4 regions of the Novosphingobium sp. AAP1 genome follow, and region 3 is predicted to be linked to each of the others. Evidence: predicted binding sites of a transcription regulator. Region 3 holds the regulator's gene; each other region holds the start of a gene.
The links. The regulator LexA, encoded in region 3, represses DNA repair genes until DNA is damaged. The targets are predictions, from matches to a motif close to GTTCCNCNCTTGTTCT.
Positions count from the first base shown of each region.

Region 1: a site for LexA is predicted at 2,834-2,849, ahead of recA (recombinase RecA). Genes of this name have one in related genera too.
Region 2: a site for LexA is predicted at 2,483-2,498, ahead of IP65_RS19185 (ribonucleoside-diphosphate reductase subunit alpha). Genes of this name have one in related genera too.
Region 4: a site for LexA is predicted at 1,364-1,379, ahead of IP65_RS06055 (ImuA family protein). Genes of this name have one in related genera too.

Region 1 is NZ_LJHO01000005.1:77,822-81,787, forward strand. Features, by position in the region: gene IP65_RS12220 (DUF2062 domain-containing protein) at 1-20, shown strand, start outside; gene IP65_RS12225 (ATP-binding protein) at 37-2,547, shown strand; gene recA (recombinase RecA) at 2,925-3,966, shown strand, end outside.
Region 2 is NZ_LJHO01000019.1:17,729-21,694, forward strand. Features, by position in the region: gene IP65_RS19185 (ribonucleoside-diphosphate reductase subunit alpha) at 218-2,302, opposite strand; gene IP65_RS19190 (GlsB/YeaQ/YmgE family stress response membrane protein) at 2,970-3,221, shown strand; gene nadB (L-aspartate oxidase) at 3,267-3,966, opposite strand, start outside.
Region 3 is NZ_LJHO01000002.1:133,020-136,985, forward strand. Features, by position in the region: gene IP65_RS04580 (ATP-dependent endonuclease) at 1-1,694, shown strand, start outside; gene lexA (transcriptional repressor LexA) at 2,074-2,763, opposite strand; gene IP65_RS04590 (molybdopterin molybdotransferase MoeA) at 2,821-3,966, opposite strand, start outside.
Region 4 is NZ_LJHO01000002.1:467,494-471,459, reverse strand. Features, by position in the region: gene IP65_RS06070 (CoA-acylating methylmalonate-semialdehyde dehydrogenase) at 1-531, shown strand, start outside; gene IP65_RS06065 (GNAT family N-acetyltransferase) at 536-1,039, opposite strand; gene IP65_RS06060 (DUF1778 domain-containing protein) at 1,021-1,314, opposite strand; gene IP65_RS06055 (ImuA family protein) at 1,426-2,169, shown strand; gene IP65_RS06050 (DNA polymerase Y family protein) at 2,057-3,634, shown strand; gene IP65_RS06045 (error-prone DNA polymerase) at 3,631-3,966, shown strand, end outside.

The sequences.
Region 1 (3,966 bases), on a different contig from region 3:
CGATGCGGGTGGAGCAATAAAGGGGGCGGGCGGCCCATGCTGCCTGTCATGGTGAAGGGAGCAAGCGTGCCGGCCGCAGCGGGCGATATCGACGGGGGCAACAATTTGTCCGGGGATCTGTCCGGGGCGCCGCACGCCGCTGGCAAGGGCCCGGCATGGCGGCGCGATGCCGCCTGGGTGGCTGCCGCCGCACTGGCCGGGGCTGCGCTGCTGTGGCTGCTGGCGGGTGATGCTGTGCTGGCCGCAGCCTACCTGCTGGGCATTGCCACGCTGGCCCTGGTGGCGCGCCTGCTGCTGCGCTTCGTTCCCGCACGTGGAGAGACTGCACCGGCCGCGCCCGATTGGTCGGTGACCTTTGCCGCGATCGAGCGGCCCGATGAAGCGCTGGCGATCCTCGATCGTGCCGGCCGCCTGGCCTGCGCCAACAGCCGCTTTGCGGAGTGGTTTGGCCATGTCGCGCCGCCGCGCCTGCCACTTGATGCCCCTGCTGTCGAAGCGCTCGATGGCGCGGTGCGCGCCGCCTGGCGCGATGGCCGGGCTCAGATTGGCGAAGTCACCTCGCCCAAAGGGCGCTGGCGGGCAGAACTGTTGCGCGCCGGGCGTGGGCAGGATCACCTGGTGTGCCGGTTCATTCCCCTCGAACAGGCAGACCTGGTGGCTGACATGGCCGGGCACGTGGCCGGAAAGCTCGGCCGTGCCTTGGCCCGCGAAGGCATCCAGGCGGCCGTGGTCATGCCCGATGGCCTGGTGCGCGCCGCCAACCGCGCCTTTGCCACCCGCGCTGGCGGGGAGGGCGCGCAGGTGGGCGGCAGCGATTTTGTCTCGTGGTTCCGTGCCGATGATGCCGAACGCATTTTCTATGCCCGCGAAGGCGCGCGCGGCACGCCGGTGCGCTTTGTCCACGTACCGATCGCCGATCCCGATGGCGTGGCCAGCACCGATCCGGCGCGGGTGCCCTCGCTGTTCCTGATCATCGACAACGACGGCGCATTGGGTGACGCGCGCGCCGGGCTGCCGCAGATCGAGGCGCTGCTCTCGCGCCTGCCGCTGGGCCTGGCGATGACCGATCGCGATGGCCGCTTCCTCTTTGCCAATCGTGCGTTCCTGCGCGCGGCCGGCCATGACGATACCGTGCCGCCGCCCTATCCCTCCGACCTGGTGATCCGCGAAGACAAGGGCGCGCTGGCCGATGCCGTCCGCCGCTATACCCAGGGCGCGCCCACGGCGGGCGACGTGGCGGTGCGCCTGCGCGCCTCGCCCGAAGAGCCGGTTTCGCTCAGCCTCGCCGGCGTGCGCGGCATGGGCGAGGGGGCCGTGCTGCTCAGCCTCAAGGATTCGACCGAGGAAGCCCGCCTCAAGCGCGAGATTGCCCAGGCCACAAAGATGCAGGCGGTGGGCCAGCTCGCCGGCGGCGTGGCGCACGATTTCAACAATGTGCTTACCGCGATCATCGGCTATTGCGATCTGATCCTGATGCGCCACACGCCGGGCGACAGCGATTACGACGATATCCAGCAGATCAAGGCCAATTCCAACCGCGCGGCCTCGCTCACCCGGCAATTGCTGGCCTTTTCGCGCCAGCAGACGCTGCGCCCCGAAGTGCTGCAACTGCCCGATGTGGTGGCCGAGGTTTCCACCCTGCTCAAGCGCCTGTTGGGCGAGAAGATCCAGCTCGACGTGACCCACGATCGCGATCTGGGCCTGGTCCGCGCCGATCCGGTGCAGCTGGAGCAGGTGTTGCTCAACCTTGCCGTCAATGCCCGCGATGCGATGACCGCCAACGGCGCCGATACCAAGACCGGCGGCACGCTGCGCATCGCCACGCGGCGGGTGAGCGCCAATGACGTGCGGGCGATGAAAAGCGAAATCCTGCCCGTGGCAGACTATACCGCGCTGGTGGTGGAAGACACCGGGCACGGCATCAAGCCCTCGCAGATCGGCAAGATCTTCGAACCGTTCTTCACCACCAAGGAAAAGGGCAAGGGCACCGGCCTTGGCCTTTCCACTGTCTATGGCATCGTCAAGCAATCGGGGGGCTTCATCTTTGCCGATAGCGAGGTGGGCAAGGGCACGCGCTTTACCATCTACCTGCCGGTGCATGTGCCCGATCCGGCCGAGGCCGTGGAAGCGGCCAAGCCCAAGGGCGAGACGCGCCGCACGCAATGGACCGGCGGCGGACGCGTGCTCCTGGTAGAGGACGAGGACACCGTGCGCGCCGTGGCCGAGCGGGCGCTGGTCCGTCAGGGCTACGAGGTCACCACGGCGGCCGACGGCGAGGACGGCCTGGAGGCGCTGTCGCGCATCATGGCGGTTGGCGGCGATATCGACCTGGTAGTGTCCGACGTGGTCATGCCCTCGATGGACGGGCCGGCCATGGCGCGCGAGATCCGCCGGGTTAAGCCCGATCTGCCGGTGCTGTTCATGTCAGGCTATGCCGAAGAACAGCTCCGCCGCGAGATCGACATCCCCAACATGCATTTCCTGGCCAAGCCGTTTTCGGTGGCGCAGATCGTGGCGGCGGTGGAACAGGTGCTGCGCGGGGAGTGAGGGCCCTCCACCACCCGCTGCGCGGGCGTTTCCCCTCCCCACGATGTGGGGAGGGCCTTCAAGATCCTCCCCACATCGTGGGGAGGTGGCAGGCCGCAGGCCTGACGGAGGGGCGGTCGATAGGCCAGCTGAGTCGCCAATTCCGCCACGATGGCAGCATTTTCCCACACCGAAGAAATGCCATGCCGAGCGTGGCTTGCGGTGCCGGAGAGCTTGAAAAAGTCCCTGAAATCCCCATGTTTCCAGTGCGCAGCGGGAATTGTCTCCGCTCTGGAGAGAATTTTTCGTTCCCCTCTTGTTCCATTGGAACAGAATAAGTACATTGTTCTGCGTGTTGACGGTTCGTGTCAGCCATCTCTAGGCAAGGGGAAGCAGCCATGGCGGCGCAGCTCAAGCTCATTCAGGAAGGCAAAGAAAAGGACATGGATCGTCAGAAGGCGCTAGACGCCGCACTGGCCCAGATCGACCGCGCATTCGGCAAGGGCTCGGTGATGAAGCTGGGTTCCAAGGAGACGATGCAGGTGGAAGCGATTTCCACCGGCTCGCTCGGGCTGGACATCGCGCTGGGCATTGGCGGCCTGCCACGCGGCCGCATTATCGAAATCTATGGCCCGGAAAGCTCGGGCAAGACCACCCTGGCGCTGCACGCCATTGCCGAGGCCCAGAAGACCGGCGGCACGGCCGCCTTCGTTGACGCCGAACACGCGCTCGATCCGGTCTATGCCAAGAAGCTGGGCGTCAACATCGATGAACTGATCGTCTCGCAGCCCGACACGGGCGAGCAGGCGCTGGAAATCGTCGATACGCTGGTGCGCTCCAACGCGATCGACATCCTCGTGGTGGACTCGGTCGCCGCGCTGGTGCCCCGCGCCGAAATCGAAGGCGAAATGGGCGACAGCCACGTCGGCCTCCAGGCCCGCCTGATGAGCCAGGCGCTGCGCAAGCTGACCGGTTCGATCAGCCGTTCGCGCTGCATGGTGATCTTCATCAACCAGGTGCGCATGAAGATCGGCGTGATGTACGGCAACCCGGAAACCACCACCGGCGGCAACGCGCTCAAGTTCTATGCCTCTTGCCGTCTCGACATTCGCCGTACCGGCCAGATCAAGGATCGCGACGAAATCACCGGCAACACTACCCGCGTGAAGGTCGTCAAGAACAAGGTCGCCCCACCGTTCAAGCAGGTCGAATTCGACATCATGTATGGCGAAGGCATCTCCAAGATCGGCGAAATCCTCGATCTCGGGGTCAAGGCCGGCCTGGTCGAAAAGTCGGGCGCATGGTTCAGCTATGACTCGGTGCGCATCGGCCAGGGCCGCGAAAACGCCAAGAACTTCCTGCGCGAAAACACCGAACTGCGCGATCGCCTGGAAGCGGCGATCCGTGGCCGGACCGAGCAGGTGGCCGAAGGCCTGATGG
Region 2 (3,966 bases), on a different contig from region 3:
CGTGTTCCGGCATGGGTGACGCTCACTGGGTAACGATCACGGGCAGGATAGCGAATGGCGCGAATCCGGCGGGTGGGACCGCTGGGTGGGGCCGGAAGGGGCGATCGTGCCATGCTGGCCGATCGCCCCCTCGTTTCCCAAATGGCCTCGGTGAAGCGCCTCGATCGATAAATACCTATCGCCAGGCGGTCAGCGGTTGGGCCTTATTGGCAAGCACTTATTGGCAGGCCAGGCATTCCTCGTAATCGGTCTGCTTGACGTCAAGCTCGATCCGGCGTGCTTCGGCGGTGTTGTCTGCCTCGACCCCGCCAGCGAAGCCGGCGCGCTGCACCGACTTGGAGCGCAGGTAATAGAGCGACTTGATGCCCTTTTCCCAAGCCTGGAAGTGGAGCATGAGCAAGTCCCACTTGTCGACATCGGCCGGGATATAGAGGTTCAGCGACTGCGCCTGGTCGATATAGGGCGTGCGGTCGGCCGAGAATTCGAGCAGCCAGCGCTGGTCGATTTCGAAGCTGGTCTTGTACACCGCCTTCTCGTCGGCCGAGAGGAATTCGAGGTGCTGGACCGAGCCGCCGCGTTCCAGGATCGAGTTCCACACATTGGTGGAATCCTTGGACTTTTCGCGCAGCAGCTTTTCCAGGTACGGGTTCTTCACCACGAACGAGCCCGACAGCGTCTTGTGCGTGTAGATATTGGCCGGGATCGGCTCGATGCAGGCCGAGGTACCGCCGCAGATGATCGAGATCGACGCGGTGGGCGCGATCGCCATCTTGCACGAGAAGCGCTGCATCACGCCCATGTCGGCCGCGTCGGGGCAAGGCCCGCGTTCCTGGGCGAGCAGCAGCGAGGCTTCGTCGGCCTTGGCGGCGATGTGGCGGAACATCTTGAGGTTCCACGCCTTGGCCATGGCGGATTCGAAGGCAATGCCCTTCTTCTGCAGGAACGAGTGGAAGCCCATCACGCCCATGCCGACCGAACGCTCGCGCGCGGCGGAATATTTGGCGCGGGCCATCTCGTCGGGCGCGCGGTCGATGAAGTCCTGCAGCACGTTGTCGAGGAAGCGCAGCACGTCTTCCACGAAGTGCTTGTCACCCTGCCACTCGTCCCAGGTTTCCAGGTTGAGCGAGGAGAGGCAGCACACCGCGGTGCGATCGTTGCCCAGGTGATCGATGCCGGTGGGCAGCGTGATTTCCGAGCAGAGGTTCGAGGTGGAAACCTTCAGCCCCAGATCGCGGTGATGCTTGGGCATCATGCGGTTCACGGTGTCGGAGAACACGATATAGGGTTCGCCGGTGGCCAGGCGCACTTCGACCAGCTTCTGGAACAGCGAGCGGGCATCGACCTTGCCGCGCACCGACTTGTCCTTGGGGCTCCGCAGCGCGAATTCGGCGCCATCCCGCACGGCTTCCATGAACTCGTCGGTGAGCAGCACGCCGTGGTGCAGGTTCAGCGCCTTGCGGTTGAAATCGCCCGAAGACTTGCGGATTTCGAGGAATTCCTCGATCTCGGGGTGCGAGATGTCGAGATAGCACGCGGCCGAGCCACGGCGCAGCGAGCCCTGGCTGATCGCCAGAGTCAGGCTGTCCATCACGCGGACGAAGGGGATGATCCCGCTGGTCTTGCCGTTGAGGCCGACATTTTCGCCGATCCCGCGCACGTTGCCCCAATAGGTGCCGATGCCGCCCCCGCGCGAGGCGAGCCAGACGTTCTCGTTCCAGGTCTTGACGATGCCTTCCAGGCTGTCTTCCACCGAGTTGAGATAGCACGAGATCGGCAGGCCGCGGCCAGTGCCGCCGTTCGACAGCACGGGCGTGGCGGGCATGAACCACAGCTTGGAGATGTAGTCATAGAGCCGCTGGGCGTGGTCCTGGTCGTCGGCATAGGCATCGGCCACGCGCGCGAACAGATCCTGATAGGTTTCACCGGGCAGCAGATAGCGATCGTCGAGCGTGTCCTTGCCGAAGATCGTCAGCTTGGCGTCGCGCGCGGCATCGGTGACGATGGTAAAGCGGCGCGGGTTGACCGACTTGGAATCGATTGGCTGGGCCTTTGCGGCATCGCTCGTCGCGCTGGCCATGATCGCGGCCGCGGCTGAAACCAGATCCGCGCTACCCTTGTCGTCTGCCTGCATGTCCACTGCCTTTGCTTCCGCCGGTTGCGCAGCCTTGCGCGTGGCCTTGGTTGCGGTTGCCGGGGTCTCCGGCGTGGCGCTGCTTTCGCGGAGGGCGTCGCGTTCGAGGGTGGCCAGGCCACCTTCCAGTCCCAGTTCGTCCTGCGCCATCACAGCCGTTCCATCGTTCATTTCCCCGGTCCTGAAATTCACGTTCCATTCCCCGTTTGCACGAGGCCCGCCGCGAGTGACGGACCGGATATTGCTGACACTGCCAATGGCCGCGCGATCCAGCATGTGCTGGCCCTTGCAGCCTGGCTTCGGTGGCAGAACGAGAGACGACTCAACGCGCCCGCGATCATGCCATAAATTAAAACAGAAAGGGAACAAAATCCCTGTCTGCCATGCCGCGACGCCGAAAACCCAAGCAACGTCAAAGGCTCCGCCACGGTGGACGAGCCACATGCACCCTATATGGGGTGCATCCTGACATATAACTAGGTTTGGTTGCCCTCCGTGGCCACGACCACAACCCATAGTGCTTGAACCGGGTCTGGCAGGCAAGTGGCACATGCCCTCAAGGGCTACGCGATTCGTCGCAAGTACGATTCGCTTCGTCGCTGCCCCACTCATGCTGCAGTGCAGCGACGCGCGGGCTTTCCAAGGCTTCAAGGGAAAAATGACGGGTCCGAAATATTTTTCGTACCCGCTGGCTTTGCTGTGGAAAATACGATGTCCAGAGGCACTGGCACGATATCCCCAGCCGCACTACCCATAGGGGGTGTACCAAGTGGAGGAGCCGAGGGCTGGGCGGCACGCCGCTGCCTGGCGCGGCGCCTTCGCACAGGAGGAACGAGTAATGCGCGATATCCTTTCGATGCTGCTGTCGGGGCTGCTGGTCGGCATTGCCGCCCGCTTTCTCTATCCCGGCGCAGTGGAGATTGGCCTTGCCCGTACGATCGCGCTGGGCATCGGCGGCGCGCTGGTGGCCGGCCTAGCATCGAGCCTGGCGGGACGCGGGAGCGTGAGCGAAGGGTTCAACCGCGCCGGTTGCCTCGCCTCGGTGCTGGGCGCGATGCTGTTGATCTATCTGGGCCGCCACTTCTGGTAATAGCGGCTTGACGATGGCGGGGCCGGGCAGGGGTCCCGCCGCCGGTCAGCCTGGCACCAGGATGGTCTCGCGCGCGGCGGGCTGCGCCTGGGGGAAATCCTGGTTGTAATGCAGTCCGCGGCTCTCGCGCCGCGCCCGCGCGCTCTGCACGATCAGGTCTGCCGCCTGGAGCAGGTTGCGCAACTCGATCAGATCGGCCGTGACGCGCACATTGCCATAGTATTCGTTGATCTCGCTCTGCAGCAGGGCAATGCGGTGGGCGGCGCGTTCCAGGCGCTTGTTGGTGCGCACGATGCCCACGTAGTTCCACATGAACCGGCGCAGCTCGGTCCAGTTCTGCTTGATCACCACATCTTCGTCGGAATCGGCCACGCGGCTTTCGTCCCAGCCGCGCACTTCGGGCGGGGGTGAAAACTCGTCCCAGCAATCGAGAATGTTGCGCGCGGCAGCATCGCCGAACACGAAGCATTCGAGCAGGCTGTTCGATGCCAGACGGTTGGCGCCGTGCAGCCCACTTTCCGAGCATTCGCCGACGGCATAGAGCCCGGTGAGATCGGTGCGCCCGGACAGGTCCACCAGCACGCCGCCGCAGGTGTAGTGCTGCGCCGGCACCACCGGGATCGGCTCGCGCGTCATGTCGATGCCCAGGCCCAGCAGCCGCTCATAGATGTTGGGGAAGTGGCCGCGGACGAATTCGGGATCCTTGTGGCTGATGTCGAGATGGACATAGTCCAGCCCCAGTCGC
Region 3 (3,966 bases):
AGCGACCAACTTTAGCGTTTGAGGCCGTCACCTTTTCGGATGGCTGTACTCTCACGTTTGAAGATGACGACATCGTGGTGTTCGTTGGGCCAAACAACGCTGGTAAAAGTGCGACGCTCCGAGAGATGGAGGCTATGGTCGCAAGGACGCAACCCGGTAATACTGTTCGCTCAGCCAAGCTTAAGAAAACTGGCGATTCCGGCTCGCTACGCGCTTATTTGGATCAGCATTCCCAAAAATCTGGCGCTGGCGCTGACCTGCAATTCGGAGGTATCGGCTTCAACATCCATCAAAGCCATATATCGTGGTTCGATAATCCTAATGACAGACATCCTGTAGCTCCCTTCTTTGCCAAAAGGCTCGCGACCGAAACGCGCATTCAGGATTCGATGGCAGCACCTGCGATTGCGCTCTATAACAACCCGCCAACGCATCCGATTCACATGCTTTTGATGGACGAAAAGCTAGCCGCCGAGATGAGCGGAAAATTTCGACACGCTTTCGGCGTTGACCTGATTCCATTCAGGGCTGGCGGCGGTAGCTTTCCACTTTACGTTGGTATGAAGCCGACACTTGCGTCCGGCACCGACGAGCTATCACGTGAATTTGTGGAGGAGCTCCAACGCACAAGTGTTCAGCTGGATCGTCAGGGCGATGGCATGCGGAGTTTTGCCGCTGTACTCTTGCATGTCCTCGCAGCCAGAAACCATTCTATCCAGTTTTTAGATGAGCCAGAGGCATTCCTCCATCCCCCCCAAGCAAGACTTTTGGGAAAATACATCGCGGAGGGACGACGTGAGAAATCTCAACTTTTTATTGCAACGCACAGCACCGATATTCTTGACGGCCTGATTGAGGGCGGTTCAGACAAAGTACGTATTATCCGAATCCGCCGTGAGGGCGATATCAATCGCGTTAAGGAACTGAGCAAGAGTCAAACGCGCGCCATCGCGAAGGATACTCTCACCCGATTTTCAAAAGTGTTCGACGGCATCTTCTTCGAGCATGTGATCGTATGTGAGTCTGACGCCGACTGTATGTTTTATCAGTCGATTCTTAGCTTGCCCTCAATTTCCGGAGAGCGACGCCCCGACGTGCTGTTTGTCCACACGGCTGGAAAACACCGCATGTCGAAGTTGGCGGAAACCTTAAGGGCACTGGACGTCCCCGTATCGGTTATTGCCGACATCGACGTCTTGAGCGAAGAAAATACATTCAAGACGTTGGTCGAGAAGCTTGGGGGAGAGTGGTCCGATATCCAACCGCATTGGTATGCCGTATCGCAGGCTGTTCTGAGCCAAAGGCCTCCACTTAATGCGACGCAAGTGAAAGGCATGATCGCCGACCTAATCGAAGATGTGTCCGGGATCGCTGAATTTCCCCGAGCCAAAGAAAATGCGATCAAGAAAGTCTTCAAGACGGTGTCCCCCTGGAGCGCTCTAAAGCAGAGCGGCCGTCGCGGACTCCCAAATGGCGAACCAACAACGCAATACGATCAGCTTGCGGAAAAATGTGCGTCGATCGGCCTTTGGATTGTCCCCGTCGGAGAGGTTGAAGGTTTTTGCCAATCCCTTGGATCTCACGGGCCAGGGTTCGTGGAGAAAGTTTTAGAAACCAAGGGCTTGGAAACGGATGTCGAGCTCGCAGAAGCTCGTGAATTTGTTGGCAAAATCTGGCGGCGCCGACGTTCTTAGAAGTCGGAGCGCAGAGTGCTTCGAGCTCTAAGGATGCAGGCATAGTCACCATGGGATGACCCGCGTTCGCTTTAGGCGTTCAGGTCCCAGCCCCCTGTCAGTATCCACAACATTAGCGCCATAGGCGGTAGAATGGGACATCGCCCCACAAGCGGCCGGATTTGGCTGTAGCTGTCGTTCAGCAGACCGTGCCGGGACGATGCCTTTGTCCCACTTGAAGAAATTGCAGATTATCGATCCTGAACAGTGGGGCATGCGCAAAGCGAGGTAGGCTTTCCAGATCAACCGCTGCCCACCAACCAATCATGCCCAACATTAGACCGTTGAAGGGCTTGTGCGCAAATGCGCATTCACTCAGCGCAGTTCCTCAAGCAACCCATCAATGATACCGCCGCAACAGCCCCGCCAGCTTGCCTTGCACTTCCACTTCGTCGGGCGCGTAGAACTGCGGGTCATAGGCGGCGTTGGCCGGGTCGAGGCGGATGCGGCCTTTTTCGTGGTGGAGGTATTTGAGAGTCGCTTCCTCGCCACGGACCAGGGCGACGACGATTTCGCCGTCGCGGGCGGTGTTGGTGCGGCGCACGAGGGCGTAGTCGCCGTCGAGGATGCCGGCGTCGACCATCGAATCGCCCGACACTTCCAGCGCGTAGTGCTCGCCAGAGCCGAGCAGGGCGGCGGGCACGGGCAGCATGGCGGAGCCCTCCATCGCCTCGATCGGGGCGCCCGCGGCGATGCGGCCGTGGAGCGGGATTTCGATCACGTCGTTCGCGGCCACTGGCGCTGGGCGCGGGGTGGTGGACGCGGGGGCAGTGGGGCGCGGTGCGGGAGTGCGCGCGGCGGCCTTGGTCGCCAGGCTTTCCGGTTCGCGGATCACTTCGAGGGCGCGGGCGCGGTTGGGCAGGCGGCGGATGAAGCCGCGTTCTTCCAGCGCGGAGATCAGGCGGTGCACGCCAGACTTGGACTTGAGATCGAGCGCTTCCTTCATTTCTTCAAACGAAGGCGAAATGCCGGAATCATCAAGGCGCGTCTGGATGAACGAGAGCAGTTCGTGCTGCTTGCGCGTGAGCATCCGCAAGTCTCCTATGGCGAACGAATGCGGAACGAATAAGCAACCAAACCGAACCCGTCAAGCAAATCCGCCAAATTCGAGCAGATAGATCGGCACCTTGCTCCCTTCCGGTTGCATCGCCGCGCCGGCCTCGCGCTGCACCAGGCAATTGGCGCGGGCAATGGGGGCGATCGCGCCGGAATCCTGCAACGGATCGAGTGTGACGGAAACGCCATCCCAATGGCCGCGCAGGAATTCGGTGCGCCCGCCACCGGCCGGCATGGGCTGGGCCAGTGGCATGTGCAGCGGGCTGGGCAGTGGCTGGGCGGCACCCAGCGCGGCGCGCAGCAGGGGCAGCATGAACAGGTGCGCGGTGACATAGGCCGAGGCCGGGTTGCCCGGCAGGCCCAGGATCACCTGCGGCGCGGCGCGGTCTTTGGCGCTGCGTTGCCCCACCAGCAGCGGCTTGCCCGGCTTGATCGCCACGCGCCAGAAATCGATGCGCGCGCCCACTGCCTCCAGCGCGGGGCGAACCAGATCGTGATCACCGACCGAGGCGCCGCCACTGGTGACGATGATGTCAGCTTCGCGCACGCTATCGAGCGCGGCGGCCAGGGCATCGAGCCGATCGGGCACCGGGCCGATGCGCTGCACGTCCACCGGCAGGGCGGCGGCCATCGCGGCGAGCATCGGGCCGTTGCTGGCCGGAATCTGGTGCGCGGCCAAGGCGTGGCCGGTTGCGGCCAGTTCATCGCCGCTGTCGATCACCGCCAGGCGCAGGCGGCGGCAGACTGGCACGTGGCCATGCCCGGCAGCAATCGCCAGCGCGATCTGCGCTGCGCCCAGCCGCGTGCCGGTGGGCAACAGCGGGTCTTGCGCGGCAAAATCCATGCCTGCCGGGCGAATATGGCGCGAGGGTGGTTGCGGCGGGGTGCCGGTGAGGGCGAGCGCGGCGCCATCGCGCGCGCAGTCTTCCTGCAGCAGCACGCAATCGGCACCTGCGGGCATGGCCGCGCCGGTGCTGATCCGCACGGCCTGGCCGGGCGCTACCGTGCCGGCATAGGGATGGCCGGCGGCGCTTTCGCCCACCACGGTCCATGGGCCGGGCAGATCGGCGCTGCGCAGGGCATAGCCATCCATCGCCGAAAGCGCGGTGGCCGGCTGCGTGCGCGCGGCGACGAGCGGCGCGGCGAGATAGTGACCCCGCGCCTCTGCCGTGGCGCG
Region 4 (3,966 bases), 330 kb from region 3:
GTCACCGCCCAGCACAAGGCGCGGATCGAAAGCTATATCCAGATGGGCGTGGACGAAGGCGCCGAACTGGTCGTCGATGGCCGCGGCTTCTCGCTGCAAGGCTATGAAAACGGCAATTTCCTGGCGCCTACGTTGTTTGACCGCGTGACGCCGGAAATGCGCAGCTACCAGGAGGAAATCTTCGGCCCGGTGCTGCAGATCGTGCGTGCGCAAGATGTCGATGAAGCCATCGCGCTAGCCACCAACCACGCCTATGGCAATGGCGTGGCCATGTTCACCCGCAATGGCGCCGCCGCCCGCAACTTTGCCGCCAAGGTGGAAGTGGGCATGGTTGGCATCAACGTGCCGATCCCGGTGCCGGTCGCCTATCACAGCTTTGGCGGGTGGAAGCGCTCAGGCTTTGGCGATCTCAACCAATACGGCATGGACGGCGTGCGCTTCTACACCCGCACCAAGACCGTGACCCAGCGCTGGCCCAGCACCTCGGGCGATGTGGTGGACCAGAGCTTCGTGATCCCGACGATGAAGTGAAGCATCACGGTAGAGCCGCGATCAGCGTCTCTATGGGCAGGAACAGGGTTCGGCTATCGGCCGGATATTCCAGGAAGTCGGCGCATTTCAGGTAAAAGCGCCGAGCCTGCTCATTCTTGGCGTGAACCATCACCGCGCCGATGCCGATGCTTTGTGCCGCCAAGGCTATGCGGCGCAGGGCATCGGCCAGCAAATCGCTTCCCAAGCCCTGGCCGGCATGGCGCCGATTCACCGCAAGGCGCCCGATGATCGATACCGGGATCAGATCAGGCGCGTTTCGGCGCAGGCGGGATGGTGCTTCCCGCCGCTCTACTGCACCTGCCAGGATACACACATAGGCCGCCACTCTGCGATCATCGCATACCACATAGGTACGCGCGAAGCGCCCCTCGTTGCGACGCGCCCTCTGTTGCAACCAGGCATTGAGCGCCGGCTCTCCGCAATCGAACTCGTCAACATCATGGTCATCGGCCAGAGGGACTGGCGCAGTCAGTCTTCCCGTTGCCATGTCGGCACCCGCCGCATCAGTGCCTTCAGCCTCGGGCCAGGCTCGGGCGGATTGTCCAGCGCGGCCATGAAGGCCGCATGGTCCTGGCTTTCCAGTGCGAACAATCGCTGATCGAGCAAGACGTCGATCGCTTGTTGGCGCGCGCTTTCGATCATGAATTCGGTGCGGGTCTTGCCCAGAATGGCCGCTGCTTCGTCAATAAGCTGGCGGGTGGCAGCCTCGATCCGCAGATTGATGCTGCCCTTGCTTGGGATCATTTGGGGAGACTGGTCCATGGCGTGAATATCCGCCTTTGTATGTACAATGTCAATACAATCGCAACCCTATCCCCACCTGTTCCAACGGCCAGCCTCGACAGGGAGTGAGAAATGGAACATAATAGGAACATGGAAAGTGTTTCCGCCTCGATCCTCACCACCCCGGCCTGGCGCCTGCGCCCGGCCTTGCAGCGTCCCGTGCCTGTGCTGGCGGCGGGCCAAGTGCATGAAGTGCATGGGCAAGGTGATGATCGCGCGGCGGGGCTTGCCTTTGCCTTGGGGCTGGGCGCGGCGAATCGCAGTGGCACCGTGCTGATGGTGCGCAGTGGCGGGCGCCCGTCACTGGCGCTTTACGGTGAAGGACTGATGTTGCTGGGTATCGATCCGGCGCGGCTGCTGCTGGTAGAGGCAGGCGACGCTGCCACTCTGCTGCGCGCCGGGCTGGAGGGCGCACGCTGCCCTGGCCTGGCGCTGGTCTTGCTGGAAAGCGAGGGGCCCTTGAAAGGCTATGACCTGACGGCCAGCCGGCGCTTCGTGCTGGCTGCCGAACGCACGCAAACGCCGGTCGTGCTGTTGCGCCATGCCGCCAAGGCGCAGCCCAGCGCCGCACATACCCGCTGGCAGGTTGCCAGTGCGCCATCCCAACCCCTCGCAGCGCCACCGGGTGCGCAAGTGCGTCCGCCCGGCTTGCCGGCTTTGGCGGTAGAGGCGCTGCGCTGGCGGGGTGGGCCGGCGGGGCAAACGTGGCATTTGCAATGGGATGAACAACATGGCGGTTTCCGGGACACCACCGGCACCTCCAACCGGAGCGAAAACGGACAGGCGGCGCCATCTGGCGCTGTACTTCCCCTGGCTGCCCTGCGAGCGGGTTAGGGCCACATCGGCAGACCCGCTGCCCGCAGGCGTGCCGCTGGCCCTGGTGGCGCGCAGTGGCCAGGCCTTGCGCCTGATGGCGGTAGAGCGCGACGCCGCTCGACACGGCCTCGCCCCTGGCATGACCCTGGCTGATGCGCGCGCCCGCTGCCCCGATCTGCTCACCCTGCCCCATGATCCGGCCGCCGATGCCACGCTGCTGGCGCACCTGGCCACAGCGATGCACGCGCTGACCCCCAGCGTCATGCCCGATCCCCCCGATGGCTTGCTGCTGGATATCAGTGGCTGCGCGCACCTCTTTGGATCGGAAGCCAACATGGTGGAAAAAGCTTATGAAATAACAGCACTTTCCACGATCCATGCACTCGCCTGCAATCCAGTTGCGGCGCGCGCGCTGGCCCGCCACGGCACCCCGGCGCAACGCCGCGCGGAGGACGTGGCGGCCCTGCCAGTGGCCGCGCTGGACCTGAGCGAGGAGGCCGCCAGCGCACTGCGCCGCGCCGGGCTCAAGCGTCTGGGCGATCTGGCCACACGCCCGGCCCCAGCCCTGGCTGCCCGCTTTGGCGAAGGAGTGGTGCTGCGCCTGCGCCAGTTGACCGGAGACGTTGCCGCCCCCTTGGCCCCGCAACCCATGCAGGCTCCGATCCGGGCCGAGGCCCGCTTTGCCGAACCTATCGCCCGCACCGATGACGTGCTCGAGGTGGCCGAAAATCTCTTGCGCCAGGTTGCCGCGCAGATGGAACAGCGCGGGCTGGGCGGGCGGCGCTTTGTCCTGACCCTGCATCGCAGCGATGGCGCGCGGCGGGTGCTGACGGTGGAAACCGGCCAGCCCACGCGCGATCCGCCACTCGTGGTGCGCCTGCTGCGCGAGCGGATCGACAACCTGGCTGATCCGATCGATCCCGGCTTCGGGTTCGATGCCATTACCCTGGCGGTCAAGCGGGCCGAACCCCTGGCTGCGCGACAGACCGGACTGGACCAGGCGGAGGAAAACCAGGACAATCTGCAGGCGCTGATCGATCGGCTGGGTGTGCGGTTGGGCCAGGATTCCGTGTTGCGCCTGATCCCGGCCGATCGCCACATGCCCGAGCAGGCACAGGTTCAGACGCCGGCCGCCAAATGGAACGGAACCGTTTCGTTTTCCCTTGCCGCCATGCCCCGCCCCCTGCTGCTGTTCGATCCGCCGCAGGGGATCGAGGTGATCGCCGGAGTGCCTGATGGCCCGCCGCTGCGGCTGCGCTGGCGCGGCACGGTGCATGAAGTGGTCCACGCCGAAGGGCCCGAGCGCATCGCGCCAGAATGGTGGCGCCAGCGCGGCGGGCATATGGGCACCGGCGCAGACCGCACCACGCGCGATTATTACCGGATCGAGGATGGGCGCGGCCGCCGCCTGTGGGTGTTCCGGCGCGGCCTCTATGGCACGCAAACCACGCCGGCCTGGTATGTCCACGGGCTGTTTCCATGACCGGGGTTCCGTTCTTTGCAGAACCTGTCGCTGCCACCAATTTCAGCTTCCTGCGCGGGGCGGCCCATCCGGCGGAAATGGTGGCGCGCGCGCATGGACTGCGCCTCAAAGGCATCGGCATCGCCGATCGCAACAGCGTGGCCGGTGTGGTGCGTGCCCATGCCGCGTGGCAAGAGATTGGCGGCAAGGCAGGTGGCTTTGCCCTCAAGGTTGGCGCGCGGCTGTGCTTTGCCGATGGCACGCCCGATATCGCCGCCTATCCCACCACGCGCGCGGCATGGGGGCGGCTGACGCGCCTGCTCACCATGGGCAATCGCCGCGTGGAGAAAGGC